Regions from separate parts of the Pseudoflavonifractor sp. SW1122 genome, predicted to be linked through region 2. Evidence: riboswitches for the same ligand, from Rfam matches in the RefSeq annotation. Region 2 holds a riboswitch; each other region holds the start of a gene.
What was found. A riboswitch is a leader RNA that binds a small molecule or an ion and turns the genes downstream of it on or off. The one in region 2 is predicted to bind ZMP and ZTP.
Positions count from the first base shown of each region.

Region 1: it holds a riboswitch for ZMP and ZTP, as region 2 does, so the genes downstream of both, pflA (pyruvate formate-lyase-activating protein) here and E0L15_RS03575 (formate--tetrahydrofolate ligase) in region 2, are expected to answer to the same signal.
Region 3: it holds a riboswitch for ZMP and ZTP, as region 2 does, so the genes downstream of both, E0L15_RS08640 (IMP cyclohydrolase) here and E0L15_RS03575 (formate--tetrahydrofolate ligase) in region 2, are expected to answer to the same signal.

Region 1 is NZ_SJOS01000022.1:16,185-26,530, forward strand. Features, by position in the region: gene E0L15_RS06765 (beta-L-arabinofuranosidase domain-containing protein) at 1-2,660, opposite strand, end outside; gene pflB (formate C-acetyltransferase) at 3,259-5,502, opposite strand; gene pflA (pyruvate formate-lyase-activating protein) at 5,520-6,242, opposite strand; ZMP/ZTP riboswitch at 6,303-6,388, opposite strand; gene E0L15_RS06780 (LCP family protein) at 6,592-8,085, shown strand; gene E0L15_RS06785 (LCP family protein) at 8,297-9,823, shown strand; gene E0L15_RS06790 (RNA methyltransferase) at 9,883-10,346, shown strand, end outside.
Region 2 is NZ_SJOS01000008.1:52,907-63,252, reverse strand. Features, by position in the region: gene E0L15_RS03585 (S8 family serine peptidase) at 1-2,768, opposite strand, end outside; gene E0L15_RS12525 (metalloregulator ArsR/SmtB family transcription factor) at 3,001-4,077, shown strand; gene E0L15_RS03575 (formate--tetrahydrofolate ligase) at 4,133-5,797, opposite strand; ZMP/ZTP riboswitch at 5,848-5,939, opposite strand; gene acrA (acryloyl-CoA reductase electron transfer subunit beta) at 6,440-7,546, opposite strand; gene E0L15_RS03565 (electron transfer flavoprotein subunit beta/FixA family protein) at 7,565-8,368, opposite strand; gene E0L15_RS03560 (acyl-CoA dehydrogenase) at 8,389-9,552, opposite strand; gene E0L15_RS03555 (3-hydroxybutyryl-CoA dehydrogenase) at 9,619-10,346, opposite strand, start outside.
Region 3 is NZ_SJOS01000035.1:257-10,602, reverse strand. Features, by position in the region: gene E0L15_RS08680 (tRNA threonylcarbamoyladenosine dehydratase) at 1-664, shown strand, start outside; gene E0L15_RS08675 (phosphatase PAP2 family protein) at 639-1,190, opposite strand; gene E0L15_RS08670 (glycosyltransferase family 1 protein) at 1,326-2,405, shown strand; gene purE (5-(carboxyamino)imidazole ribonucleotide mutase) at 2,676-3,176, shown strand; gene purC (phosphoribosylaminoimidazolesuccinocarboxamide synthase) at 3,214-3,924, shown strand; gene E0L15_RS08655 (amidophosphoribosyltransferase) at 3,943-5,367, shown strand; gene purM (phosphoribosylformylglycinamidine cyclo-ligase) at 5,373-6,422, shown strand; gene purN (phosphoribosylglycinamide formyltransferase) at 6,426-7,064, shown strand; ZMP/ZTP riboswitch at 7,092-7,170, shown strand; gene E0L15_RS08640 (IMP cyclohydrolase) at 7,226-7,939, shown strand; gene E0L15_RS08635 (phosphoribosylaminoimidazolecarboxamide formyltransferase) at 7,943-9,115, shown strand; gene purD (phosphoribosylamine--glycine ligase) at 9,131-10,346, shown strand, end outside.

The DNA of each region.
Region 1 (10,346 bases), on a different contig from region 2:
GGGTCGGTGTCGTCGTGAATGACGGACAGGGTGTAGGAGATGGCCTCAATGCTCTTGTAGATGTCGGAGTCCTGGAACACATAGCCCTGGAACTCGTCGTAAGGCTCGCCATTGAGCTTGGCAATGGCGTTGACGAAGTTGGGCTCGCCGCCGGAGGCCTGCTCAATCTGATAGATGGCCTTGTTCAGGGAGTTGACGGCATTGACCTTCTGCTTGGGGTTCCAGAAGTTATCGGTGAGCTGCACGTTCTCAAAGGTGACGGTGCTGTTGGCCACGGGGGTGACCACAGGCTCGTTGACGGTGACACGGGCCACTGCCTCCAGAGTCTCGTCGCCAGACACCACGGTACCCTTCACCTCAAAGGTGGTACCCACCTTATCCTCGGCGTACAGAGCGGGGTCCACCTCTTCCCAGGTCACGGGGACCAGGGAGGCGTTGAACTCCTCGGCGAAGTTGTAGCCGGTGGGGCCGTACAGGTCAGGGGTTGGGTCGTCAAAGGCGATGCCGTTGGCCACCACGGTCTTGGGCAGGATGGGAGCACGGCCCGCCTCGGTGGCGGTGACATACTCGTCCAGGCTCTCGATGCCGTCCACCTTCACCTCCAAGGTGTCGGTGCGGGTGACGGTCTGGCCCTCCTCCTGCCGGGACACGGTGACCTTCAGAGTGCCGTAGCCGCTGTCCTTGGCAGCCAGCTGCACCTGAGACTCGTTGGTGGCACCCACAATCTCCATGTACTGGCTGCCCTCGGTGAGCTCCCACTGGTAGCTCAGGCCGTCCAGCCCTGCGGGGAGGCTCTCGGCAGTGAAGGTGCCCGTCTCGCCCTTGAGAATGCGCTCCTTGCCGGTGATCTGGGTGGAAACCAGCTCGTTCCACTCGGCGGTCATCTCCTCGCCGTACACCTCCCACTCGCCGATGCCCACGCCGTTGGCGCCGGACCCGTTGCGGTCGATCTTCAGGCGGATCTGGGTGGTCTTCACCGGCTCCTGGAAGGAGACCACGTTCCAGTAGCGGTTGTTGCCGTTGAGGTAGCTGCCGGGCTGGTCGGAGGCGGCCTCGGCGCTGCCGTACTTGACGCCCACGGAGGAGACCACCTGGCCGGACTCGTTGGTCATGTTGGTGATCTTCTCCCACTGGCCGGACTCGTGGTTGTAGTACTCCACCTCACAGCTCTTGGGGAAGGTGACGTTGCCGGAGGCGGTGAGGTTGCCGTTATCCGCCCAGTACATCACCCGCATGCTGTTGAGCACATAGGGGGCGTCCCAGGTCAGGGTGACGGTGGTGGGATAGGTGCTGCTGTTCCAGGTGTTCCAGGAGGTGCTGGCGTTGGTGGCCAGCTGCCCGTTGTTGACGTTGGTCACCGGGGTGTTCTGGGCGTCCGCAGAGGCGGTGGCCTGGAGGGCCACGTTGTCCCCGTCGGTCTGGGCCAGCTTGGTGCCGTACACTTCCACCTCGCCGATGCCCACGCCGGTCTGGCCGCTGCCGTTGCGGTCGATGACCAGGCGCAGCTTGCTGGTCTGCACCGTCTCGTTCATGGCCACGCCATTCCAGTAGCGGTTGGCGCCGTTGGCAAACTGGCTGGCGTCGGTGCCCGCCTCATCGGCGGTACCGAACTTCACCCCCACGGTGGAGGTGTCCGCCCCGGTCTCGTCCACCAGCTGGGTCACATCCACCCACTCCTTGGAGCGCTCATTGTACCACTGGAGCTGGCAGGAGGCGGGGAACTGCACCCCGTCATTGTCCGACCACCACATGACCCGCACGCTGGAGATGTCATAGGTGGCGTTGCCCCAATCCAAATCCACGGTGACGGGATACTCCACGTCGCCAGCCTCGGACCAGGTGTTCCAGGTGGTCCAGTTGCCGTCTGCCAGGGTGCCGTCGTTGATGGCGGCCTCGGCGTTGTCCGGCAGGGTGGTATTGGTGTAGGAAGTGGTCACCGAGGCCTCACCGGCCACGTTGGTGCCGGAGGCGATGGTCTGATAGCCAAAGGCCTCCCACTCGCTGATGCCCACACCGTTGGTGCCGGTGCCGTTGCGCTGGACCTTCATCACCAGCTGGGTGGTGGTGATGGGCTCAGAAAATTCCACGTAGTTCCAGTACTGGTTGTTGCCGTTGATGCCGTTGTTGGAGCTGGAATCCACTTCCACGCCCACCTCGTCGGTGGGCATGCCTTTCTCATTGGTCATCCCGGTGATCTGGTGCTCGTTGCCCTCGCTGTCCACATAGTACAGAGCAGCGGACTTAGGGAAGGTGACGTTGGCGTTGGAGTTCAGGGTGGCGTTATCCGCCCACCAGATCACCCGCATGCCTGTGATGACCTGCTCGGACTCCCAGGTCAGGGAGGTGGTGACGGGATAGGCCTCGTCGTTGGTGCCCCAGCTGTTCCAGCTGGAGTAGGGGTCGGAAGTGGCCAATGCTCCGTCGTTCATGGCATCGGGAGAGATGCCCCAAACATTGGTGTAGGATGCGCCTGCGGTGGCCTTGAGGGCAATGTTGTTGCCCAGATTCTCACCGTCTGTCTGCACGTAGTTGTACAGCTGGCTGCTGTCGTCCTGAGTCTCAGCTCTGGCCGGACTCATGGGAACCATGGACAACACCATGGCCGCACTGAGAAGGCCTGCTGCAACGCGTTTGTTTCCGAACTTCTTGAAACTCTTCATGTTTTCCCCTCTCTTTTATCATAGTCTTGAGTCTTGCATGGTTCTCTTGCGGAACGCTGCCTTCCACACCTGCTGTCTGGCCTTCGCCTCCTTCCGCTCCCCTCGCAGGGAAGAACAGTTCCCCGACCGAAACAATCAGGGAAATTGGTTTTACAATTGGATGCTCTCTTTCATACAAACTGCACATATGTCTGTTGTCTTTATTATTGATGTTAGCATTTGCCCTTCCAAAAATCAACACATTGCACAGAGATTTGATATTTTCCACCATTCCAACAATACAAATTATACAACACCCAGCTTTTCAACCGTTTTCTCCGGCAATCCCCCCATAACACGTTAGAATTTTCAAATATTTCTCATTTGCTGCCACTCATTTCCTTGCCCTGACACCTGGATTTCCCCTCAAATTCCGGGACACTCGCCCTCCTCGCCCCCTGGTTTTCCCAGAGATTTGTACCAAATTTTCAAGCACACAAATTTATTGCATGGCCTTTATAAAATAAAAGTTGTCTGTTTTTAAGCGGTGTCCGGGCATGAAAGAAAGCCCAGAGTACGCCGAAGCATACTCTGGGCCCTGCTATTTGGGAAGGTTTGATCACACAGCCTCGTGGAAGGTCCGCTTGATGACCTCCAGCTGCTGCTCCCGGCTCAGGCGGTTGAAGTTCACCGCATAGCCGGACACACGGATGGTGAGGGTGGGGTACTGCTCGGGGTGCTCCATGGCGTCCAGCAGCACCTGACGGTCCATGACGTTGACGTTCAGGTGGTGGGCGCCCTGGACGAAGTAGCCGTCCAGGATGGACACCAGGTTGGTGACCCGCTCCTGCTGGCTCTTACCCAGGGCATTGGGGACAATGGAGAAGGTGTTGGACACGCCGTCCTGGCACACGCCCCGGTATGGGATCTTGGCCACGGAATTGAGGCTGGCCAGAGCGCCGTTCTCGTCCCGGCCATGCATGGGGTTGGCGCCGGGGGCGAAGGGCTCGCCGGCCTTGCGGCCGTCGGGGGTGGAGCCGGTCTTCTTGCCGTACATCACGTTGCTGGTGATGGTGAGGGCGGAGAGGGTGTGGATGGCGCCCCGGTACAGGGGGTGCTTCTTGAGCTCGGCGGAGAAGTAGGCGGCGATCTCCACGGCGATGTCGTCCACCCGGTCGTCGTCGTTGCCGTACTTGGGGAAGTCGCCCTCCACCTCAAAGTCCACGGCAATGCCGTCCTCATTGCGGATGGGCCGCACCCTGGCAAACTTGATGGCGGACAGAGAGTCGGCGGCAATGGACAGACCCGCCACGCCGAAGGCGGCCAGGCGCTCCACCAGGGTGTCGTGGAGGGCCATCTGACTGGCCTCGTAGGCGTACTTGTCGTGCATGTAGTGGATGATGTTGATGGTGTCCACGTACAACTCAGCCACGTAGGACAGAACCTTCTTGTAGTTGGTGAGCACCTTGGAGTAGCTGAGCACCTCGTCCTCGTCCCGGATGATGCCGGGCACCACGTGGAGGCCCTTCTTCTCGTCCACACCGCCGTTGATGGCGTACAGCAGGCTCTTGGCCAGGTTGGCACGGGCGCCGAAGAACTGCATCTGCTTGCCCACAGCCATGGCGGACACACAGCAGGAGATGCAGTAGTCGTCCCCGTACAGGGGGCGCATCACGTCGTCGTTCTCATACTGGATGGAGTCGGTGGCGATGCTCATCTTGGCGCAGTAGTCCTTCCAAGCCTGGGGCAGGTTCTGGCTCCACAGCACGGTGAGGTTGGGCTCGGGAGCGGTGCCCAGGTTGGTGAGGGTGTGGAGGTAGCGGAAGCTGTTGCGGGTCACCAGGGTGCGGCCGTCAATGCCCATGCCGCCCAGGGACTCGGTGATCCAGGTGGGATCGCCGCCGAACAGCTCGTTGTACTCGGGGGTACGCAGGTGACGCACCAGGCGCAGCTTGATGATGAACTGGTCGATAAGCTCCTGGGCCCCCTGCTCGTCCAGCAGGCCACGGTCCAGGTCCCGCTGGATGTAGATGTCCAGGAAGGTGGCGGTGCGGCCCAGAGAGGTGGCGGCGCCGTTGTTCTCCTTCACGCCCGCCAGATAGGCCAGGTACAGGTTCTGCACGGCCTCATGGGCGTTCTCGGCGGGGCGGGTGACGTCACAGCCGTAGCGGCTGGCCATGTGGGTGAACTCCTTGAGGGCCCGAATCTGGGTGCTCACTTCCTCCCGCAGGCGGATGCGCTCCTCGGTCATGGGGCCGTCCAGCATGTCCAGGTCCTTCTGCTTCTCCTCGATGAGGAAGTCGGTGCCGTACAGGGGCACCCGGCGGTAGTCGCCCACCAGACGGCCACGGCCATAGGCGTCGGGCAGACCGGTGAGCAGGCCAGCGGTGCGGGCCAGACGGGTGCGCTTGGGGTAGGCGTCAAACACGCCCTCGTTGTGGGTCTTGCGGTAGAGGCTGAAGTGGCGCTCGATCTCGGGGTCCAGCTCGTAGCCGTACTCGTGGAGGGCGGACTCGGCCATACGCATACCGCCGTACAGGTTCACGATACGCTTGAGGGGGGCGTCGGTCTGGAGTCCCACGATGACCTCGTTCTCCTGGTCAATGTAGCCGGGCTCGAAGTTGTCAATGCCGGACACCACGTGGGTCTCCACGTCGATGATGCCCTTTTTCAGCTCCTCCACAATGAGGGCGTGGGCCTTCTCCCACACCTTGGCGGTGCGGGGGGAGATGGGAGCCAGGAAGCTGTCATCTCCGGTATAGGGGGTGTAGTTCTTCTGAATGAAGTTGCGCACATTCACCAGGTGGCGCCATTCGCCGGTGCGAAAGCCCTCCCAGGCGGTGCAGTTGACATCAATGCTCATGGGAATGTACCTCCTTATCAAATATGGGGAAACGCTCGGTCAAACTTCTCCTGCCACCCGGCCAGAGCGTCCTTGGCCAGGGGCTCCACCCCCTCCAGGGGGTAAGGATATCCCAGGGTGTGGTACTTGTGTACCCCCAGGGTGTGATAGGGCAACAGTTCTACCCGGCGCACATGGCGCAAGGTGGAGACAAAGTCCAGAAGCCCTTGCAAATGCTCGTCGCCGTCGGTGAGCCCGGGCACCACCACGTGTCGAATCCACAGGGGCACCTCTTGGGCCTGTAATTGGCTGAGAAACGCTCTCCATTCCCCGGTGTCCCGGCCTGTGACCGCCTGGAACCCCTGGGGGGTGTAGTGCTTGATGTCCAGCAGCACCAGGTCGGTGTGGGACAGAATCCGCTCATAGTCCCCCAGCCCGCACCCGGCGGTGTCCAGACAGGTGTGAATGCCTTCCTTTTGACACAGCTCCAGGGCCTGGGCCAAAAACTCCGGCTGCAACAGCGGCTCACCGCCGGAAAAGGTGACCCCGCCGGTGGCGCCGTAGTAGGATTTGAACCGGCGCAGCTTGGCCACCAGTTCCTCCGGCGTCATCTCCTTGGCGGCAGCGGCGCCACACTCCCAGGTGTCCGGGTTGTGGCAGTACTGGCACCGCAGCCCACACCCCTGGAGAAACACCACGGTGCGAATGCCGGGGCCGTCCACCAGCCCCATGCTCTCCACAGAGTGAATGCGTCCTTTCATTGTGAACTCCCTTCTTTTTCCATTTGTTGGATAAAGAAAAAGACCGACCCACTGGGACCTTTTTCTTGCCCAGACGGTCGGCCGGCTTTCACGATCATACGCCACGTGGTTGATTCCACTTAATACCGCCAGGTGTATGATCACCGTGAGTACAGGCTACTATATCTTGTGTCATTTGTCAAGCTTCATTTTTATTTCCCATTATTTTTCAATTTCTGGACACTTTTTAAGAACTCCGCAAGGAGTTGTATCGAAGTTGTAAATTCTGCACGCCGACCCCCTGGAGCCGTTGCCATTTCCCCTGTGGCATACTATAATGTGCCATAACAACGACAAGGAGATGTGCCACATGGCAAAACGGTACAAAAGAAAAACTGCCCGCTCCGGTCTGGAGACCGTGGTCAATCTGCTGGCCCTGCTGTTGTTTGCCGTTCTCGGCATCGGCTTTGTGGCCGCGCTCTTCTTCACTCACATGCTCACCCCCCTGCTGTTGGCCCTGATTGCGGCGGCAGTGGTGGTGGCCGTAGTGGTGGTGTTTGCTCTGCGGTTCAGCCGCGGCCCCGCCAAGCGCACGGCAGGTTCCGTGCTGTCCGTGGTGTTCTGTCTGGTGTTCGCCGTGGGTATTGTCTATGCCCGGGTGGGCCTGGACACCCTGGACCGGGTCACCAACCCGGAGGCCCAGACCCTGGCCATGTCCGTGTATGTGCGGGGAGATGATACCCGCAGCATGGACGAGCTGCTCCAGCACCCCTTTGGCATGCTCAGCGCCGACCAGACCGACACCCAGGCGGCGGTGAAACAGCTGGACGCCAAGTACAGCGTCACCCTCACCCCCCAGGGCTATCCTGAGGCAACCAAACTGGTGGACGCCCTCAACAACAAGGAAATCGACGCCATTTTGGTCAACCAGAGCCACATGACCGTGCTGGACGACCTGGAGGAGTACAAGGACGTGATGCAGAGTTTGCGCATGGTGGACACCATTCAGGTGCCCCTCCAGGCCAGCGCCGCTCCCCAGCCCACCACCGCTCCCGCCATCCCCCTGGACCAGCCCTTTACGGTATATATCAGCGGCAGCGACTCCCGAAGCAGCGATATCTCCACCTCGGGCAACAGCGATGTGAACATCATCGCCACCATCAACCCCAAAACCCACCAGGTGCTGCTGGTGTCCACTCCCCGGGACTACTTCATTCCCCTGTCCTTCTCAGGCGGAGTCCCGGACAAGCTCACCCACGCCGGGGGCCGGGGCATTGAGGAGAGTATCAAAACTCTGGAAATGCTCTACGACATAGAGCTGGACTACTACTTTAAGGTCAACTTCGCCGGATTTGAGGGCATCATTGACGCCCTGGGCGGCATTGACGTGTACTCGGACTACGACTTCGAGTCCTATATCTCCGACTACACCTATGAAAAGGGTGTCAACCACATGGACGGCGAGAAGGCCCTGTACTTCGTCCGGGAGCGGTACAACCTCCCCAAGGGCGACTATCAGCGGGGCATCCACCAGATGCGGATGATCGAGGCTGTGGCGGACAAGGTCCTCTCCCCCGCCATCCTCACCCAGTACCTCCCCTTCATGGACGCCGTGGGCAACTGCTTCCGCACCAGCATTCCCTCTGACTTCATCACCGATATGGTGCAAAACCAGCTGCAAACCGGCGGGGACTGGAACATCGTCAGCTACTACGTCTCCGGCTCCTTCAGCAAGGAGTACACCTACAGCTATCCTGACTGGCATCTGGATGTCATTGTCCCTGATATGACCACTGTGGAGACCGCCAAGCAGCTCATGGAGCAGGTACGCAACGGAGAAATCGTCACCTCCCCCCAGTCATAATCAATCTCACAGACGGCCCGGCGCTTGAAGCGCCGGGCCGTCTGTAATTTCCCACAAAAATCGAAAACAGGTGGAAATTCCCGGATACTTCCATTGCCATTTTCCTTCTTTTGTACTATAATGTCGGAAGTTATCCGCTGCGGCAGGGTCGCCGCACACATCACCCTGACGCCCGCCCCTCTGGAAGCGGTGTCAAAGGAAGGAACATATTATGGGAAAATATCCAAACAAGAAGTCTGGACGCCTTGGTTTTGACTTTTTTCTCAACAAACTCGCCCTGATTGCCTTTACCATATTAGGCGGATATTTTGTCTACACCGCCATCTCCACCCAGATGCTGGACGCTTTGCGCATCGGGCTGCTGTGCGCAGTGGTAGCCGTTCCCGTGATCGTGGTGTGGTGGCTGAGTCTGACCCGTTCCAAGCCGGTGCGGCTGGCCATCGGCTCGGTGCTGGCCATGATCTTCTGCCTGATCTTCGCCGTGGGCATTCGCTACATCAACATCGGCATGGACACCCTGAACAACATCACCGCCGAAGAAGATGAGACCTCTCTGATGACCGTCTATGTCCGCTCCGATGATGACCGGAACATGGAGGACCTGCTGGACGAGACCTTCGGCACCCTGTCCATGACGGAGGCCAACACCAAGGCCGCCATCCAGCAGCTGGACCAGGAATACAAGACCACCCTTTCCACCAAAGCCTACGCCAGCGCCACCGAGCTGGTGGACGCCCTGGCTGAGGGCGAGGTGGATGCCATTCTCACCGACCAGGGCCACATGAGTGTGCTGGAGGACCTGGAGGGCTATGAGGACGCCATGGACGGGCTGCGGGAAGTCAAGTCCTTCCGCGTGGTGGTGGAGACGGAGAACAACAACGACAAGACCTCCATCTCCAAGGCGGACTCTGTGTTCTCCGTGTACATCAGCGGCAGCGACTCCCGGGACAGCAACATCATGGCCACCGGCCGCAGCGACGTGAACATCATCGCCACCGTCAATACCGAGACCCGCCAGGTGCTGCTGCTCAACACCCCCCGCGACTTCTATATTCCCCTGGCCCGCAGCAGCTCCTACGACTACCCCGACAAGCTCACCCACGCCGGACTCTACGGTGTGGACGAGAGCAAGGACACCCTGGCCCAGTACTACGGCATCGACATCGACTACTACTTCCGGGTAAACTTCACCGGATTTGAGACCATCATCGACGCCCTGGGCGGCATTGAGGTGGATTCCGAGCACGACTTCTACTCCACCATCGCTCCCACCACCATCCACTACACCCAGGGCATCAACAAGCTGGACGGCTACGAAGCTCTGTACTACGTCCGCGAGCGCTACGCCTTTGTCAACGGCGACTATCAGCGCGGCATCAACCAGATGCAGGTCATCCAGGCCGTGGCTGGGAAGGCCATGTCCCCCGCCATGCTCACCAACTTCACTTCCCTGATGGATGCAGTGGATGACTGCTTCAAGACCTCCATCCCCACCGACCTCATCACCGCTCTGGTGCGGGATCAGCTGGCCAACGGCGGCGACTGGAACATCGTCACCTACTACGTCTCCGGCACTGGTTCCAGCGAGTACACCTACTCCATCCCCAGCCAGAAGGCCTACGTCACCATCCCCGATGAGTCCACCGTGGAGATGGCCAAGGACCTGATGCAGCAGGTGCGGGACGGCAAGATCATTGAGGACCCCAACGCAGCGACCTCTGACGCCCCTTCCTATTAACAAATACCGATTTAGGCCAGGTGTGCATGCACCTGGCCTTTCTCTTAGGAGGAATTGACATGGCAACTATCATCTATGTGGACACCCTGGACCACCCGGGGCTGGACGCCTTCGCCCGCCTCACCGAGGCCCAGCTGAGAAACCGAAAGGAGCCGGAAAAGGGCATCTTTATCGCCGAGAGCCCCAAGGTCATTGAGCGGGCGTTGAATGGGGGCTATGAGCCCCTCTCCTTTCTCATGGAGGAAAAGCACATCACCGGACAGGCCCAGCCCCTTCTGGAGCGGTGCTCCGGGGTGCCGGTGTACACCGGGCCCTCGGACCTGTTGGCCCAGCTCACCGGATTTCCCCTCACCCGAGGGGTGCTGTGCGCCATGCGCCGCCCCCTCCTCCCCTCGGTGGAGCAGCTGTGCCGCAACGCCCACCGGGTGGCGGTGCTGGAGGGCATTGCAGACCCCACCAACGTGGGGGCCATTTTCCGCTCGGCGGCTGCCATGCACATGGATGCGGTGCTGGTCACCCCCAA
Region 2 (10,346 bases):
ATGGGGGCGGCAGTCCAGTCGCCGTAGAAGGCCAGCATGGGCAGGCCCAGGGTAGGAGCGGTGCCGGCGGTGTCGGTGAGGGAGACAAAGCCCTCCACATACACGCCGTTTTCAAACAGCTGGTCCAGCTGGGCCTTCTCACTGTCGGTGAGGGTCACAGTCTTGGAGAAGGTGACGGTCTGGCCCGCCTCCACGGTGACCTGGCCCAGCTCCACAGTCTTGATGACCACGTCCTGGTGCATCATGGTGTCCCGCTCACCCCAGGCGCTGTCCACCGTCTCGGTGGCAGGGCGCATGAGGGTGATGGCCACATTGTAGGTCACGGCCTTGTCGGAAATGTTGTGTACATCAAAGGTGATGTCGTAGCTGCCGGTGCGGTCGGGGTCGTCCAACAGCTCCAGCTTGCCCACGTTCTGACCGTCCACGGTGACGTAGGCAGGGGTCTCCACGGCGGCGGTGGCGTTGACCAGACCGGCGCCCTGCTGACGGGGAGAGTAGTACACGCCATTGGTATCGGTCTGAGGCACGGCGGTGCTCACCAGCAGCTGGTTGACGATGTCGCCCACCTCACCGGGCTCCTTGCCGGCAAAGGCTGCGCTGGACTGCACGTACTGGCGCACCAGAGTGGCAATACCGGTCATGTGGGGGGCGGCCATGGAGGTACCGCTCATCATGCCGTAGCTGCCGGTGTAGCCCTGGTCGGCGGTGTTCAGCTGGTCAATGATGGTGGACCAGATGTTGCCGCCGGGGGCGGTGATCTCAGGCTTCAGCTCCAGGCTGGGACCGGCGCCCCAGGAGGAGAAGGTGGACATCTGACCATCGGTGGGGCTCTCCACGGCCTTGTCTGCGTCGGGAACCACGATGTTCACGGACTGACCTGCCTTGAGGGCAGCCTCCATGGCAGCGCCGTCCTGGCCGTTGATAAAGGCGCTGGTGAGGCTGGTGTTCTCCACGCTGATGTTGATCAGTTCCGTGGCATTGGGATCGCTGTCATAGATCAGCACGCCCAGAATGCCCCGTTTCTCTCCGTTGACCACAGTGGAGAAGGACTGGGCGTTGGTGACCTTATCGGCAAAGGACAGGTCGCCGCGCTTGACCAGGGCAAAGCCGGTCTTGCCATTTTGATTGGAGTACTCATTGTACCAGCCCACGGCGTTGTAGTCGCTCCAGGTACCGGTGCCCTCTACCAGGTAGACGGGGTACTCCTTGCCGTCGGCGAAGGTGGCCTTCATGGCCACGGTCCAGGGGTCGGTGTAGGAGATCTCCCGCACTTCCCCGTCCTCGTTGGTCCAGGTCAGGTAGGACTGTACCTGGATGGAGTTCTCCAGAGAGGCAATGCTCAGGTTGGAGTCGTAAATGGCAGGAGAGGACATCATAGCGGTGTCCACGTTGGAGGTCAGGGGGTTGTCCCCATAGTTGTTGCTGGCAGAGGAGTAGCTGCTGTTGCCGGCGGAGGTCATGAGCACGATGCCAGCGGCCTCAATCTTGGCATACAGCTCGTTCTGCATGGTGTCATCGTCGGCAAAGCCGTTGTCAGAACCCAAGCTCAGGTTGATGACATCGGCGCCCAAGGCCAGAGCATCCTCCAGAGCGTTGAGGGTCACAGACTGCTGGGCGCCGCCGTCCTGATCGGGGAACACCTTCATCATCATGATCTGGGCATCGGGGGCCACGCCGGAGAAAATGACCTCGCCCTCGCTGGTCTCGGCATAGCCCGCCACCGTACCGGAGACGTGGGTGCCGTGGTCGCTGGAGGTGGGCAGGACGTTGATGTCGCCGTCTGCGTAGTCACAGGCGTAGGGCACCTTGAGGTTCTTATAAAGACCGTTGTAGTCCCACACGATCACGCCGCCATCGGCACCCGTGGTGGAGTTGAGCTGGTTGTCCTCCAGGAAGGCAGCCAGGCTCTCAGAGGTGTAGCGCAGATTCCAGCCGCTCTCGGCATCGCTGGGGTCGTTTTTAAAGGAGTTGTCGGTGAAGGCCTCGTGGACCCGCACCACGCCGCGGCCCTGGGTGCCATCCTCGTTCTGGGTCACGCCCCACTTCAGGTCCAGGCCGGTGTCCAGCACGGCCACCAGTATACCCTGACCGGTGTAGCCCTGGCTCCAGACACCTTCCACCCCTACCTTATCATAGCTGTAGGAGTACCAGGCCTTGTCCCCGTCCACGGTGCCGCTGGTCTCTTCGGGCCGGTCATACACCAGCTCCACATAGGCCCGCTTGACCCCGTCCAGGTTGCGAATTTCATCCAGAGCGCTGTAGGGCACCCGGATAGCCATGGCATTGACCAGAGTGGCCCACTGGCCTACAATGGTACCAACCGGCTCACCGCTGTTTTCTTCGGTGGCATCGGTCACCGCAGGCTGCTGAGCGGCCAGAGCGGTCACCTGGTCGATGATGCCCTGCTGATCGTCCAGCAGCTGCTGGGTGGTCTGCTGGGCATCGGCGGAGGCCAGGTACTCAGACACCGCCTCACCAGCGCTGGTCTCGTCGCCCACAGAGGCAGCGTAGCTGCTGACCTGGTAGTAATCCATCACAGCAGGAGCTTCCATCTCCACGATGACGGTTACCACCTCATCCTCTGCATATCGGGGCTGGCTGTCGTCCTGGGCGTCCTGGTATTGCACCCGGGACTCGGACTCCACTTCCTGGGCCTGGACCGTGCGCTCATTGGTCTGAGTGCCCTCAGCCCAAGCCTCGCCGGGAAGTGCGCCAGCCAGCATCATGACGGCAAGTAACATTGCCATGCTTTTTCTGACTTTTTCCATTGTTCTTCTCCCTTCTATCTGAATCTCACATACCCCCATTGCCCAAAGGGCTCTGCCATGCTATCATATAGACATCGTTCGTTTTGTACGATAGGCGTATGTCATGGTCAAATGATACCTCCACCCATTCCCTTTGTCAAGAGAAATTGTCAACTCTCCAAAAAATTGTCAACTGCAAGCCCCAGCCAATCTTACCGTATCAGCTGAAACTCCGGGGCAGAAAGGAATTTCTATGATAATTCGACACAAACCAAACCTCATTCTGGAAGCACTGGCCTATCTGGGACGGCGTGCCAGCAACAAAACCTGGGACCAGATGGAGCAGCGCATTCAGCAGCGCAAGGTGCTGCCCAGCCCCGCTCTGTGCCAGGCCCTGGAGCGACTCAAGGCCCTCACCCACCAGCTGGACCGGGTGGTCACTGCCGAGGAAAAGGAAATCCAGGCGCTGTTTGGCAACCTGGAGGGCTTCCCCTACAACACCATCGGCTCCAGCTCTCCCGCCTTCTTCCTCCTCTATCCCCTGCTGGACCGATTTCAGGGGGATTGGGAGGCCTTCTCCCAGCTGGTGGACGGACTGGACCGGGAGGAGGTGGTCTGGGGCATTGCCAGCATCTTCGAGGACGACCTGCCCAACCAGCGCCGGATGGATGCCCAGGTCTTCACCGACCTGGTGCTGGGGCTCAACGCCCCGGACTCCACCAAGGTGGCCCTGCTGGAGCTCTCCCGCAACCACCGGGCGGTGGGAGCGCGGGCCTTGGCGTGCCTGCGCCCCATTGTGGCCCACCTGGAGGAACACCAGGCGCAGCTGGAAGAGCTGGCCGCCCCCTATCTCCAACAGTGCGCCCCCCTGTCCCAGCTGGAGTTTTTCACCCAGCTGTCCCACCTGCGCCCCGCCCCGGAGACCACCTACACCCTTCACCCCTTCCTCTTTGGGGCGGACACTAACCTGACCTTTGACGAGGCCCCCGGCCAGGTGCGCATCTACGGCGGCGTGCTGCGGCGAGAGCTCATGGAGCTGGTCAGCGGCCGCACCTCCGCCCAGGACCAGGTGTGCGAAACCTACCGCCTGTTGGGGGACTCCACCCGGTTTGACATTCTGTGCTATCTGCGGGGACGCACCGCCTATGTGCAGGAGCTGTCCACCCGCTTCTCCCTGAGCCGCAACACCATCCACCACCATATGAATAAGCTCTCTGACTGCGGCCTGGTGCAGTGCACCATCCACGGAAACCGCACCTTTTACACCCTGGACGAAGAACAGGTCCAGCTGTTTTTGGAGCGGCAGGCGGCGCTGTTCGGCAAAAAATGACGCAAAAATGGCGGCCATCCCCGTGGGGGGATGGCCGCCAAACGCATTTTATATCTCAGAACAGGCCGGAGATGACGCCGTTTTCGTCCACGTCGATCTTCTCGGCGGCAGGCACCTTGGGCAGGCCGGGCATGGTCATGATGTCGCCGGTCTGCACCACCACGAAGCCAGCGCCGGCGGACACCTTCACCTTAGACACGGTGATGGTGAAGCCCTCGGGCCGTCCCAGCTGGGTGGCGTCGTCGGACAGGGAGTACTGGGTCTTGGCCATGCACACAGGCAGCTTGTCAAAGCCCATGGCCTCCAGACGGGCCAGCTCCTTGGCAGCGGCTGCGGTGTAGTGCACGCCAGCGCCGCCGTACACCTTCTCCACGATGGCCTGAATCTTGTCCTTCAAGGGCAGGTCCAGGTCGTAGGCGTAGTGGAAGTCCTGGGGCTGGTCGCACAGGCGCAGCACTTCCTCGGCCAGCTCCAGGCCGCCCTCGCCGCCCTTGCCCCACACCTCGGACAGGGCCACATTGACCCCCAGCTCCTGGCAGTGGGTGCGGATGAGGTTCAGCTCGGCCTCGGTGTCATTGGCGAAGCGGTTGATGGCCACCACGGCGGGCAGGCCGAACACACGGGTGATGTTCTCCACGTGCTTGAGCAGGTTGGGCAGGCCACGCTCCAGGGCCTCCAGGTTCTCAGCCCCCAGCTCGGTCTTGGGCACACCGCCGTTGTACTTCAAAGCCTTGACCGTGGCCACGATGACCACGGCGTCGGGGGTGAGCCCGGCGGCCCGGCACTTGATGTCCAGGAACTTCTCAGCGCCCAGATCGGCGCCGAAGCCCGCCTCGGTGACCACGTAGTCGGCCAGCTTCAAAGCGGTGTCGGTGGCAGAGACGGAGTTGCAGCCGTGGGCGATGTTGGCGAAGGGGCCGCCGTGGACCAGAGCGGGGGTGTGCTCCAGGGTCTGCACCAGGTTGGGCTTGATGGCGTCCTTCAAGAGGGCAGCCATGGCACCCTGGGCCTTCAAATCGGCGGCGGTGACGGGCTTGTCATCGTAGGTGTAGCCCACGATCATGCGGCCCAGCCGCTCCTTCAGGTCGGACAGGCCGGTGGCCAGGCACAGCACAGCCATAATCTCGCTGGCCACGGTGATATCGAAGCCGTCCTCCCGGGGCACACCCTGCATCCGGCCACCCAGGCCGTCCACAATGTTGCGCAGCTGGCGGTCGTTCATGTCCACGCAGCGGCGCCAGGTGATCTTCTTCACGTCAATGCCCAGGGCATTGCCCTGCTGAATGTGGTTGTCCAGCATGGCGGCCAGCAGGTTGTTGGCCGCACCGATAGCGTGGAAGTCGCCGGTGAAGTGGAGGTTGATGTCCTCCATGGGCACCACCTGGGCGTAGCCGCCGCCGGCAGCGCCGCCCTTCACGCCGAACACGGGGCCCAAAGAGGGCTCCCGGAGGCAGAGCATCACGTTTTTATCCATGCGGCGCAGGGCATCGGCTAACCCTACCGAGGTGGTGGTCTTGCCCTCTCCGGCGGGGGTGGGGTTGATGGCGGTGACCAGAATCAGCTTGCCCTTCCGGGGCACATTGCGCAACGGGGTGATGTCGATCTTGGCCTTCACCTTGCCGTAATACTCCAGCAGGTTCTCGTCAATCCCGGCCATGGACGCCACCTGTCCGATGGGCAGCATCTGGGCCTCCTGGGCAATTTGAATGTCTGTTTTCATCTTCCATGCTCCTTCCTGCGCCACAAAAACAAAAAAGGGCGCACTGATTTCTCGTGCGCCCAGACGGTCGGCAATACGGCGCACATGGGCGTCGGCTGTACTCCACGTGGTCACTCCACTTCCGTCAGTCATACAGCAGGTTTATCTTACCATGCCCGCCCACACCCGTCAAGGCCTTTCCCCGCTTTGCCCTCCCTTCCCACAGGCTTTACCCGGAGATTACAGGAAGTTATCCACAGCTTCCACAAAGTTTTCAACAACCTCAACCCGTTGTGGTGCAAGGGATTCCAGGTTTTTTCCAAAATTACGCAGGGCCGGAACTGGTAGTTTTCTATTCTGCTAAAGCGAGCATTTCCCCTGCTCTATGCCTAGTATTTCCAACGGTTTTGCTGCGTAGGGGCCGTGGCTTGCCCGGCCCGTGGCTACCCTGGCCTTGCCCTGGGAGATTTGGGAGGGGCAAGCCCCTCCCCTACCCATGCTTGCCCCATCTGCGTATGTCTGGGGATGCACTGCATAAAAGGGCCTGCATTCATCATTTTTCATTTATCATTCTTCATTGTCTTTTTCTATTTAGGCCCAAAAGTGGCCTAAATAGAAAAAGACTGGCCTCCCCGAAGGGAAGCCAGTCTTAAAAAATGCAACTTAGGCCTTCTCAGCCTTGTACTTGGCAATGGCCTCAGTCAGCATGGGGCCAACCTTGAACAGGTCGCCGGTGATGCCGTAGGTAGCCACGTCGAAGATGGGGGCGTTGGCATTCTTGTTCACGGCGATGATGCACTCAGCGTCCTGCATGCCGGACACGTGCTGAATGGCGCCGGAAATGCCCAGGGCCACATAGATCTTGGGGTGAACGGTTTTACCGGTCTGACCAACCTGGTGGTCCACACCGATGTAGCCGTCGTCCACCACGGCACGGGAAGCGCCAACCACGCCGCCCAGGACGTTGGCCAGCTCCTCAGCGATCTCCAGACCACGCTTGGGGTCGGCGCTGATACCACGGCCCACGGAGACAACCACGTCGGCGCCAATCAGGTCCACGGCCTTCTTGGCGGACTTGACGATCTCCACCAGGTCCACGTGAATGTCTTCCTTGGTCAGCTGCACGTCCACCTTCTCCAGGACGGTCTTAGCAGCGGTCTCCTCGTTGTAGGCCTGGGTCTGCATCACGCCGGGACGCACGGTGGACATCTGAGGACGATAGTCGGGGCACACGATGGTGGCCATCAGGTGGCCGCCAAAGGCGGGACGGGTCATCTTCAGGTTGGTGTTCTCCTCGAACTTGGTGTTGTCCACGTCAATGGTGGAGGTGGTCTTCAGGAAGGCCTTGTACTTCTCCACATCCACGTCCAGGTGGGTGCAGTCAGCGGTCAGACCGGTCTTCAGACGGGCAGCCACACGGGGGCCCAGGTCACGGCCGATGTTGGTAGCGCCGATGAGGAAGATCTCGGGCTTCTTGTCCTCCACCAGGTCGCAGATGACCTTGGTGTAGGCATCGGTGGTGTAGTCCTTCAGCAGGGGGTGATCGCAGATGTACACGCGGTCAGCGCCGTAGCCGCCCAGAGCCTTGGCGTAGGTCTCGTTGACCTCGTGGCCCAGCAGCACGCCGCACAGCTCCACGCCCAGATCGTTGGCCAGCTTGCGGCCCTCGCTGAGCAGCTGGTAGCCGGTGCTCAGGATGACGCCGTCGCGCTGCTCGCAGAATACCCACACGCCCTTGAAGGCGGCGGTGTCTTTACTATTGAAAGCCATAATTCAGTGCTCCTTCCCTTAAATGATGTGCTTCTCGCCCAGAATGGACACCAGCTGCTCGCAGGTGGCCTTGTCGGCACCTTCCAGCATGGTGCCAGCGCCCTTGACGGGGGGAGAGAAGGACTTGTACACCTGAGTGGGAGAGCCCTTCAGGCCGACAGTCTCCAACTCCACCATGGGATCGTCCACCAGAGTGTTGAAGTCCAGCACGGTGTAGGGCTTGGAATAGCAATCCATGATGCCAGCCACACGCATGTAACGGGGAGTGTTCAGCTCCTTGATGCAGGTCAGCAGGCAGGGGGTCTGCACCTTGATGGTCATGTAGCCATCCTCCAGCTCGCGGCGAACGGTGAGCTGGCCGTCGGTGTAGTCGATGCCGGTGACATAGGTGACCTGGGGAATGCCCAGCTTCTCAGCGATCTGGGGACCGACCTGAGCGGTGTCACCGTCGATGGCCTGACGGCCACAGAACACGATGTCGTCCTTCTCCACGCCGATCTTGCGGATGGCAGCGGTCAGAGTGGTGGAGGTGGCGAAGGTATCAGCGCCGCCGAACTCACGGGCGGACACCAGCACAGCCTCGTCAGCGCCCATAGCCAGGCACTCACGCAGCATGGACTCCGTGGGAGGGGGACCCATGGAGATGACAACCACCTTGGTATCGGGGTTCTTATCCTTGATCTGGAGGGCGGCCTCCAGAGCGTTCATATCATCGGGGTTGGAGATGGTGGCCATAGCGGCACGGTCCATGGTGCCGTCAGCCTTCACAGCAACCTTGCCGGAGGTGTCGGGCACCTGCTTGACACAGACAATGATTTTCATAATGCGCTCTTCCTCCTCAATTACTTAATGCCCAGGTTGGCAGCGATAACCATACGCTGAACCTCGGAAGTACCCTCGTAGATCTCGGTGATCTTGGCGTCACGCATCATGCGCTCCACGGGGTAATCACGGGTGTAGCCGTAGCCACCGAACAGCTGAACGGCACGACGGGTCACGTCGCTGGCAGCCTCAGCAGCGAAGAGCTTGGCCATGGCGGCGTCCATGGTGTACTTCTCGCCAGCCTGCTTCTTGGCAGCGGCGGAGTAGACCAGGAACTGAGCGGCCTGCATCTTGGTGTGCATCTCAGCCAGCTGGAACTGGGTGTTCTGGAACTGGGAAATGCGGCGACCGAACTGCACGCGCTCCTTGGTGTAGTTGATGGCCTCTTCCACGGCGCCCTCGCCCAGGCCCAGAGCCTGAGCAGCGATGCCGATACGGCCGCCGTCCAGGGTCTTCATGGCGATGGCAAAGCCCTTGCCCTGCTTGCCCAGCAGACGGTCCTTGGGAATGACGCAATCCTCGAAAATCAGCTCGCAGGTGGAGGAGCCGCGGATACCCATCTTCTTCTCGTGCTTACCAACCTTGAAGCCGGGATCGGTGCGCTCCACGATGAAAGCGGAGATCTCCTTGCTCTTGCGGCCGCGCTTGTCCAGCACAGTGCCGGTGACGGCGAAGATGACGAACACGTTGGCGAAGCCAGCGTTGGTGATGAAGATCTTGGAGCCGTTGATGATCCAGTTCTCACCGGACTCATCCAGCACGGCGGTGGTCTGCTGACCCTGAGCGTCGGTACCAGCGCCGGGCTCGGTCAGACCGAAGGCGCCCAGCCACTCACCAGAGCACAGCTTGGGCAGATACTTCATCTTCTGCTCCTCGGTGCCGTTCTCGTAGATGGGAGCGCAGCACAGGCTGGTGTGAGCGGACACGATAACGCCGGTGGTGCCGCAGACCTTGGACAGCTCCTCCACGGCCATGGCGTAGCTCACCACGTCGGCGCCAGCGCCGCCGTACTTCTTGGGGAAGTAGATGCCCATCATGCCCAGCTCAGCCATCTTCTTGACGGTGTTCTCGGGGAACATCTCCTCCTCGTCCACCATGGCAGCCAGAGGCTTGACCTCGTTCTCCGCAAACTCACGGAACAGCTTGCGCATCATTTCTTGTTCTTTGGACAGTTTGAAATCCATGGAATGTTTCCTCCTTATCAGTATGAGACCGGGGGGTGGCATTGCCGCCCCCCGGATGGGAGCAAATTATTTCTTGGTGTAGTCAAAGAAGCCCTTGCCGGTCTTGCGGCCCAGGTGGCCAGCGCGCACCATCTTGCGCATCAGCAGGGAGGCGCGGTACTTGGGATCGTGGGTCTCATTGTACAGAGTGTCCATGATGGCCAGGCACACATCCAGACCCACCAGATCGCCCAGAGCCAGGGGGCCCATGGGGTGGTTGGCGCCCAGCTTCATGGCGGTGTCAATGCCCTCAGCAGTGGCAACGCCGGTGTACAGCAGGTCGCAGGCCTCGTTGATCATGGGGATCAGGATCTTGTTGACCACGAAACCGGGGGCCTCGTTGACCTCCACGGGCTCCTTGCCGATCTCCACGGACAGGTCATAGATGGCCTTGTAGGTCTCGTCGGAGGTGTTGGCGCCGCGGATGACCTCCACCAGCTTCATGACGGTGGCGGGGTTGAAGAAGTGCATGCCGATGAAGCGGTCGGGACGCTTGGTAGCGGCAGCGATGGCGGTGATGGAGATGGAAGAGGTGTTGGAAGCCAGGATGGTCTCGGGCTTGCAGATGGCGTCCAGCTCAGCGAAGATGGACTTCTTGATCTCCAGGTTCTCAATGGCGGCCTCAACCACCAGGTCAGCATCAGCAGCAACGTTCAGGTCGGTGGTGAAGGACATCTTGTCCAGGATGGCCTGCTTGCCAGCCTCGTCCATCTTGCCCTTGGCCACCAGCTTGTCCAGACCCTTGTTCAGACGGG
Region 3 (10,346 bases), on a different contig from region 2:
GCAAAGCCACGTGGCCGTGTTCGGCCTGGGCGGCGTGGGCAGCTGGTGCGCCGAAGCCCTGTGCCGATCCGGGGTGGGTGAACTGACCCTCATTGATCTGGACGATCTGTCCGTGAGCAACATCAACCGCCAGGCCTTCGCCCTCCACTCCACCGTAGGCATGAAAAAAGCGGAGGCTGCCGCCCTCCGCTTAGCTGATATCTCTCCCACCTGCCAGGTCCACCCCATGGCCGCTCGATACGAGGCCCAGACCCGAGAGGAGTTTTTCCAGCACTCCTATGACTGTATCGTGGATGCCATCGACCTGGTGTCCTGCAAGCTGGACCTCATCGAGACCGCCCATGCCCGGAATATCCCCATCATCTCCGCCATGGGCACTGGCAATAAGTTGGACGCCCAGCAGCTGCGCATTGCAGACCTGTCCAAGACTGAGGGCTGTCCCCTGGCTCGGGTGGTACGAAAAGAATTGAAAGCCCGGGGGATTCTCCACCACCCTGTGGTGTTCTCCCCCGAGCTTCCCTCTCGTGCCCACGACGGGACGGAGACGCCTCCGCCTGGCCGCCGTTCCATTCCTGCCAGCTCCATGTGGGTGCCCGCCAGCGCAGGTCTGTTGCTGGCCCAGTGGGTGATCTCCTATCTCACCGACGAGAAAACCGCTCACTGACCCGCCGGACCACCCAGCTGGCCAGGATACCGCAGCAGGTTCCAATCACCGCTCCCGTCAACACATCGGTGGGGAAATGTACCCCCACATACAGACGGGACAACCCCATCAGGGCCGCAGCCGCCAGGGCTGCGGCCTTTGCCCATTTTGGTTTCACGGTGAGAAACAGCGCCACTCCAAAGGCAAAGGCCGCCGTGGTGTGTCCAGACGGAAAGGAATTGGGGTCAGAACTGGTGACCAGGCACACAAAGTCTTCCATGACCACCCAGGGCCGTGGCCGGGTGATCAGTGGCTTGATGGTCAGGTTGGTCACCACCGCACCAAACGCCAAGGCGGTCAGTGCGGTAGCTCCTGCCTTTCTGGTCTGTCGAAAGACCAAAAGCAGCAGGGCCACGGCGATAAAGCACAGGCCGCCATTGCCCAGATTGGTGTAGAACATCACCAGGGGGTCCAACCAGGCCATGCGCAGGTGTTGGGCAATCCACCACAGGGCCCCCTCGTCCAATTGTTGTATCAACTCCAGCACAGTGGTACTCCTTCCCTTGACCCAAGGGTCAAGCCTATTGTATAATTGTTTCCGTAAGACAAAATATGGTCTATTCTACTGTATTTTGTCCAGACTTGCAAGAAGATTTCCATGTGATCTTTTGAGGTGAGTGTCATGAAGCAAATTCTCTGCCTGTCCCACACCCCATGGCAGGCTCGCCCCAACCGCACCCAGCAGCTGCTGGCCCGACTCAGCGACATCCAAATTCTCTTTTTTGAGCCTCCCGTCCCCCGCGGGATGCCGAGCCCCAAGCAGGGCCGCAAGATGCGCCCCCACATTACCGTGTATACCCTTCCCGCTCCCATGTTCGCCCGATGGAATCACCCTTCCATGCAGCGGCGAGATGAGCAGCGCTGCGCCAACTTTATGGAAAAGGTCCTGATTCACCACCATTTTCGGGAGCCGGTGCTGTGGTGCACCAGTCCAGAACAGACCGTTCATCTGGACCAACTGGCATACAGCGGTCTGGTGTACGACTGCTACCGAGAGTGGGACGAGAACTATCTGGACGAAGAGAGCGATTTGACCTGCCACGCCGACGTGGTGTTTGCCGCCTCGCCCGGATTGGTCCAGCGCCTCTCCCCCTGCAACGACAGCGTGCACCTGCTGCCCAATGGGGTCAACGACCGCATGTTCACCCGCCCCGGACTCACGGTCCCACTCTGCCTCTCCCAGCTGCCCTCCCCGATTCTGGGCCGGGTGGGAGACATCAACGGCCGGATCGAGCTGGAGCCCATGCTCCGGGCCGCTCACACCCACCCGGAGTGGACCTTCCTGCTCATGGGCCGGGTCACCCCTACGGTGCGCAGCCGCCTGCGCCGCTATCCCAACATCGTCCTGGCCGGGCCTGTCAACCCGGTGGAGCTGCCCGACTACCTGTTCGCCTGCGACGTGCTCTTTGACCTCTTCCACGCCGACACCAAAGGCAGCGATATCATCCCCCCTCGTATGTACGAATACCTGGCCTCGGGAAAGCCCATTGTCACTATGATTGACCCCGATCAGGTGGAGCCCTTCCCCGATGTGGTGTACACCGCCTACGATTCGGCCGGATTTGTGCGCCGTTGCCGCCGGGCGCTGGAGGAGGAGTCCTCCCTGGCCGCCCCTCGCAGACAGAACTATGCCCGCAACGCCTCCTGGGCCAGCCGCGCCAAGGACGCCCTGGAAATTCTGGACCGGGCCGGGTTATTCTAACCAGCCCTTATAGAATCCGCAGGCAATCCATTGTGTAAGCTAACGAAAAAAATTTTATACCTTGATTTGCTCCCTCGTTTGTGTATAGAATAAAGATACTTTTTGTAGAGAGGTGTTGCCCTGTGAAGGCCGAGCATTTTTCTGTTGCATCTGGCATGTCTCAGGGCATCTCTGCGTCCAAATTCCGTCCATAATCCAAACAGGCCGACTACAAGTGCGTGGTTGGCCTGTTTGATTTTTGGCATGCGTTTTGTAAAGGAGAATGGAACAATGAGTAAAAAAGTTGCAGTTATCATGGGTTCTGACTCGGATTGGCCCGTGGTGAAAGGTGCCTGTCAACAGCTTGCCCACTATGGCATTCCCTACGAGGCCCACATCATGAGCGCCCACCGCACGCCCGCCCAGGCCGCTGAGTTTGCCCGCTCCGCCCGTCAAAACGGCTTTGGCGTGATCATCTGCGCTGCCGGAATGGCCGCTCACCTGGCCGGCGCTTTCGCCGGAAATTCCACCCTCCCCGTCATCGGCATCCCCCTCAAGGGCGGCGCTGTGGACGGTCTGGACGCTCTGCTGGCCACCGTCCAGATGCCCAGCGGCATCCCCGTCGCCACCGTGGCCCTCAACGGCGCCAAGAACGCCGCTGTGCTGGCCGCCCAGATTCTGGCTGTCACCGACGACGAGCTGGCCTCCCGTCTGGACGCTGACCGGGACATCATGGCCGCTCAGATCGCCGCCAAGGAAGACAAGCTCCAGCAGGAACTGGCTGAACTGTAATTTCATTCACTTTGAGATAGAGAAAGGACGATTTATCATGAACAAACTGGAACAGCTGTATGAAGGAAAGGCCAAGAAGGTGTTCGCCACCGAGAACCCCGACATCGTGATCGTCTCCTACAAGGACGACGCTACCGCCTTTGACGGCGCCAAGAAGGGCACCATCCTGGGCAAGGGCGCCATCAACAACCAGATGAGCAACTTCCTCATGTCCCAGCTGGAGAAGGCCGGCGTCCCCACCCACCTGGTGGAAGAGCTCAATGAGCGTGAGACCGCCGTGAAGAAGGTTTCCATCGTCCCCCTGGAGGTCATCATCCGCAACATCTCCGCCGGTTCCTTCGCCAAGCGCTACGGCGTGGAAGAGGGCATTGTGTTCGACCAGCCCACCATCGAGTTCTCCTACAAGAACGACGACCTCCACGACCCCCTCATCAACGACTACCACGCTGTGGCTCTGAAGCTGGCCACCTGGGAGGAGATTGAGCAGATCAAGACCTACGCCTTCGCCGTCAATGAGTTCTTGAAGAAGACTCTGGCCGAGTGCGGCGTGACCCTGGTGGACTTCAAGCTGGAGTTCGGCAAGACCTCCGACGGCACCATCGTCCTGGCCGACGAGATCAGCCCCGACACCTGCCGCTTCTGGGACTCCAAGACCGGCGAGAAGCTGGATAAGGACCGTTTCCGTCGCGACCTGGGCAACGTGGAGGGCGCTTATCAGGAGATGAGCCGCCGCCTCATGGGCAAGTAATTTACTAGGAGGAACAGCATGGGAGGCTTTTTTGGCGCCGTCTCCAAGCGGGACGTAACTCTTGATATCTTTTTCGGCGTGGACTACCACTCTCACCTGGGCACTCGTCGGGGCGGCATGATCATTCATGATGCCGCCGACGGCTTCCAGCGTCAGATCCACTCCATTGAAAACACCCCCTTCCGCACCAAGTTCGAGAAGGATCTTCACGACTTCCACGGCTGCAGCGGCATCGGCTGCATCAGCGACACCGACCCCCAGCCCCTGCTGGTTCGCTCCCACCTGGGTCTGTACGCCATCACCACCGTGGGCGTCATCACCAACACCGACCAGCTGGTGGCAGAGCATTTTTCCGAGCCCGGCCACCAGTTCATGGCCATGAGCTCCGGCAAGGTCAACTCCACCGAGCTCACCGCCGCCCTCATCAACCAGAAGACCAACCTCATTGACGGTATCCGCAACGCCCAGGAGCTCATTGAAGGGTCCATGACCCTGCTCATCCTCACTGAGCACGGCGAGATCATCGCCGCCCGGGACCGTCTGGGCCGTCTGCCCGTCCTCATCGGCAAGGGCCCCGAAGGCCACTGCGTATCCTTCGAGTCCTTTGCCTACCACAAGTTGGGCTACGAGGACGCCTACGAGCTGGGCCCCCGTGAAATTGTCCGGGTCACTGCCGACGGCTTTGAGACCCTGGTCCCCGCGGGCGACGAGATGAAAATCTGTGCCTTCCTGTGGACCTACTACGGCTACCCCAACTCCAACTACGAGGGGGTCAACGTGGAGGTCATGCGCTACCGCAACGGCGAGATCATGGCCCGGGACGAAGAGGCCCGAGGCGTGCAGCCAGACGTGGACTTCGTGGCCGGTGTGCCCGACTCCGGCGTGCCCCACGCCATCGGCTACGCCAACAAAAGCGGCAAGCAGTTTGCCCGTCCCTTCGTGAAATACACCCCCACCTGGCCCCGCTCCTTCATGCCCGCCAACCAGGAGGTGCGCAACCAGGTGGCCAAGATGAAGCAGATTCCTGTGCCTGAGCTCATTCAGGACAAGAAGCTTCTCTTCGTGGACGACTCCATCGTCCGTGGCACCCAGCTGCGGGAGACCGTGGATTTTCTCTACGAGTCCGGGGCCAAGGAAGTGCACATGCGCTCCGCCTGCCCCCCCATCATGTACAGCTGCAAGTATCTGAACTTCTCCCGGGGCAACTCCGACATGGACCTGCTGGCCCGTCGCACCATCCAGGAGCTGGAGGGCGACGAGGGTCAGAAGCATCTGGAGGAGTACGCCGACGCCAACACCGAGCGTGGCCAGTGCATGCTCAAGTCCATCTGTGAGAAGATGGGCTTTGACTCCCTGGGCTATCAGTCCCTGGACGGCCTGCTGGAGTCCATCGGTCTGGACCGGGATAAGGTGTGCACCTACTGCTGGAACGGAAAGGAGTAACTTTCATGAATCATTCTGACTCTCACTCTGCCTCCTACGCCGCTGCCGGCGTGGACGTCACCGCCGGATATGAGGCGGTGCGCCGCATCAAGCCCATGGTGGAATCCACCTACATCCCCGGGGTCATGGGCACCCTGGGCGGCTTTGGCGGCATGTTTGCCCCCGACCTGAACGGCATGAAGAAGCCCGTGCTGGTGTCCGGCACCGACGGCGTGGGCACCAAGCTGAAGCTGGCGTTCCTCATGGACAAGCACGACACCGTGGGCATCGACTGCGTGGCCATGTGCGTCAACGACATCATCTGCGGCGGCGCCATGCCCCTGTTCTTCCTGGACTACATCGCCTGTGGCAAGAACGACCCCGCCCGCATCGCTGACATCGTCACCGGCATCACCGAGGGCTGCCGCCAGGCTGGCTGCGCCCTGGTGGGCGGCGAGACCGCCGAGATGCCCGGCTTCTACCCCGTGGACGAGTACGACCTGGCTGGATTTTCCGTTGGCATGGTGGACGAGGAGAAGATCATTGACGGCAAGTCCCTGACCGAGGGCGACGTGCTCATCGGTCTGGCCTCCTCCGGCGTGCACTCCAACGGCTTCTCTCTGGTGCGTAAGGTCTTCGACGTGGAGCACGCCGACCTGAAGACCCCCATGGACGAGCTGAACGGCAAGAGCCTGGGCGAGGCCCTGCTGGAGCCCACCCGCATCTATGTCAAGGCCGTGAAGGCCGTGCTGGGCGCTGGCGTGGATGTCCACGCCGTCAGCCACATCACCGGCGGCGGCTTCTATGAGAATGTGCCCCGCATGATGGTGGACGGCCTCACCGCCCAGATCAAGCTGGACTCCTTCCCCACCCTGCCCATCTTCTCCCTCATCCAGAAGGCGGGCAACATCCCCGCCCGGGATATGTACAACACCTTCAACATGGGCATCGGCATGATTCTGGCCGTCCCCGCCGTCCAGGCTCAGGCCGCTCTGGACGCCCTGGCCGCAGCTGGCGAGACCGCCTACCAGATCGGCAGCGTGGTCGCTGGCGAGGCTGGCGTGGAGCTGGTGTAATCCATGGGAACACGTATTGCCGTTTTGGTGTCCGGCGGCGGCACCAACCTGCAAGCCCTCATTGATGCCCAGGCCCGGGGCGAGCTGGGCGGCGGCACCATTGCCGCCGTCATCTCCTCCAAGGCCGGGGTATACGCCTTGGAACGGGCGGAGAAGGCGGGGATTCCCCACTATGTCATCCCCCGCAAGGAGTATCCCTCCAACCAGGCCATGACCCAGGCTCTGGTGGCCAAGCTCCGTGAGCTGGACATTGACCTGGTGGTGCTGGCAGGCTTCATGATCATTCTCACCGAAGAGATGGTGCAGGCCTACCCCAACGCCATCTTGAACGTCCACCCCGCCCTCATCCCCTCCTTCTGCGGAGAGGGCTGCTACGGCCTCCACGTCCACGAGAAGGCCCTGGAGTACGGAGTGAAGGTGTCCGGCGCCACCGTCCACTTTGTCTCGGAGGAGTGCGACGGCGGCCCCATCGTGCTGCAAAAGGCTGTGGCTGTGGAGGAGGGTGACACCCCCGAGACCTTGCAGCGTCGCATCATGGAGCAGGCCGAGTGGCACATCCTGCCCCAGGCCGTCTCCCTATTCTGCCAAGATCGGCTCCATGTAGAGGGCCGAGTGGTTCACATTCTGCCCCCGCAAGCTTGACAAAGGCGCTCAGGGCATGATATAGTTAACAGGCTATATGACTGACGGAAGTGGGTTGACCACAGGGAGTATAGCCGTAGAAATGCCGACCGTCTGGGCGCACCTATTTTGTGGATAGGTGCGCCCTTTTTCTTTGACCAACACTTTGAGGAGGTACCACTATGACAACTTTGGATCTGTGCCAGGAGCTGTCCCGCAACCCCTACCCCGGCCGAGGCATCGTGCTGGGCCGCACCGCTGACAACAAGCATGCGGTGATCGCCTACTTCATCATGGGCCGCAGCGAAAACAGCCGCAACCGCATCTTCGAGGAGACCGAGGACGGCATCCGCACCCGGGCCTATGACGAGAGCAAGATGACCGATCCCTCCCTGATCATCTATCACCCCGTGCGCCAGGTGGGCGAGGACACCATTGTCACCAACGGCGACCAGACCGACACCATTCAGCAGGGCCTGCTGGCTGGCAAGACCTTTGCTGAGTCCCTGCGCTCCCGCTGCTTTGAGCCCGATCCCCCCAACTACACCCCTCGCATCTCCGGTCTGCTCCTCAAGGACGGCAGCTACAAGCTGTCCATTCTCAAGTCCGCCTACGGCAACCCCGACTGCAACCTGCGCTACTTCTACGAGTACGACGCTCCCCTGCCCGGCACCGGACACTTCATCCACACCTATCAGGAGAACCTGGACCCCCTGCCCTCCTTTGAGGGCGAGCCCCGTCTGGTGGCCATCACCGCCCCCGACGCCGAGACTCTGGCCGGGGATCTGTGGCTGTCCCTCAACGACGAGAACAAGGTCTCCCTCTTCGTCCGCTACATCGACCTGGAGACCGGGGACTGTGAGACTTCCATCATCAACAAACACTGGGAGGTTTAAATCATGCGCGAACTGGAACTGAAATACGGCTGTAACCCCAATCAAAAGCCCGCCCGCATCTACATGGATGAGGGTGAACTGCCCATCACCGTCCTCAACGGCAAGCCCGGCTACATCAACTTCATGGACGCCCTCAACTCCTGGCAGTTGGTGAAGGCCCTGAAGAAGGCCACTGGCCTGCCCGCCGCTGCCTCCTTCAAACACGTCTCCCCCGCCGGTGCCGCTCTGGGCACCCCCCTCACCGACGTGGAAAAGCAGATCTACTTCGCCGACGGCTTTGACACCTCCCCCATCGCCTGCGCCTACATCAAAGCCCGTGGCGCCGACCGTCTGTGCTCCTACGGCGACTGGGCCGCCCTGTCCGACGTGTGCGACGAGGCCACCGCCCGGTTCCTGGCCATGGAGGTGTCCGACGGCATCATCGCCCCCGGCTACACCGACGAGGCCCTGGCCATCCTCAAGACCAAGAAGAAGGGCAACTACAACGTGGTGCAGATCGACCCCAACTACGAGCCCGCCCCCATTGAGACCCGCCACATCTACGGCATCACCTTCCAGCAGGGCTACAACAACTTCGAGATCAACGAGAGCCTGCTGGACAACATCGTCACCGAGAACAAGGAGCTGCCCGAGGCCGCCCGCCACGACCTGCTGCTGGCCCTGCTGACTCTGAAGTACACCCAGTCCAACTCCGTGTGCTATGTCAAGAACGGCCAGACCATCGGCGTGGGTGCTGGTCAGCAGAGCCGCATCCACTGCACCCGTCTGGCTGGCTCCAAGGCGGACAACTGGATGCTGCGTCAGCACCCCAAGGTCCTGGGCCTCCAGTTTGTAGACAACATCCGCCGTCCCAACCGGGACAACGCCATCGACGTGTACATCTCCGACGAGTACGAGGATGTGCTGGCCGAGGGCGTGTGGCAGGAGACCTTCAAGGTCAAGCCCGAGCCCCTGACCCGGGAGGAGAAAAAGGCCTGGATTGCCCAGATGCACGGCGTGTCCGTGGGCTCCGACGCCTTCTTCCCCTTCGGCGACAACGTGGAGCGGGCCCGCAAGTCCGGCGTGGAGTACATCGCCCAGCCCGGCGGCTCCATCCGGGACGACAACGTCATTGAAACTTGCAACAAGTATGGAATTGTCATGGCCTTCACCGGCATGCGCCTGTTCCACCACTAAGAGGAGGGTCAACCCATGAGAGTACTCGTAGTGGGCAGCGGCGGCCGTGAACACGCCATCTGCTGGAAGCTGGCCCAGTCCCCCAAGGTCACCGAGCTGTTCTGCGCCCCCGGCAACGGCGGCATCGCCCAGGTGGCCACCTGCGTGGATGTCAAGGCCACCGACGTGCCCGGCATGGTGGCTTGGGCCAAGGAACACCACATGGATTTCGTCATGGTGGCTCCGGATGACCCCCTGGCCATGGGCATGGTGGACGCTCTGGAGGAGGCGGGCATTCCCGCCTTCGGCCCCCGGGCCAACGCCGCCATCATTGAGGCCAGCAAGGCCTTCTCCAAGGAGCTGATGGCCAAGTACCACATCCCCACCGCCGCCTATGCCACCTTCACCGAGCTGGACAAGGCCCTGGCCTACATCGAGGAGCAGGGCGCTCCCATCGTGGTGAAGGCCGACGGCCTGGCCCTGGGCAAGGGCGTGGTGGTGGCCTCCACCGTGGAGGAGGCCAAACAGGCCGCCACCGAGATGATGGCAGACAAGAAGTTCGGCGAGTCCGGCTCCACGGTGGTCATTGAGGAGTGCATGGTGGGCCCCGAGGTCACCGTGCTGGCTTTTGCCGACGGCAAGCACGTGGTCCCCATGCCTGCCAGCCAGGACCACAAGCGGGCCTTTGACGGCAACCAGGGCCCCAACACCGGCGGCATGGGCGCCATCTCTCCCCCGCCCCAGTACACCCCTGAGATGGCCAAGCAGTGCATGGAGGAGATCTTCCAGCCCACCATTGACGCCCTCCAGGCCGAGGGCCGCCCCTTCCACGGGGTCATCTACTTCGGTCTCATGCTCACCCCCAAGGGTCCCCGGGTGGTGGAGTACAACGCCCGCTTCGGTGACCCCGAGTGCCAGGTGGTGCTCTCCCTGCTGGACACCGATTTGATGGACGTGCTCCAGGCCTGTGTGGACGGCACCCTGGACCAGCTGGATATCCAGTGGAAGAAGGAGGCCGGGTGCGTGCTGGTGCTGGCCTCCGGTGGCTATCCCCTGGACTACAAGAAGGGCTACCCCATCTCCGGGCTGGAGGAGGCCGGTAAGACCTCCGTGGTGTTCCACGCCGGCACCGCCCTGAAAGACGGCCAGTATGTCACCAACGGCGGCCGTGTGCTGGGTGTCACCACCACCGCCCCCACCCTGGAGGAGGCCATTGCCAACGCCTATGAGGCAGGCAAGCACATTTCCTTCA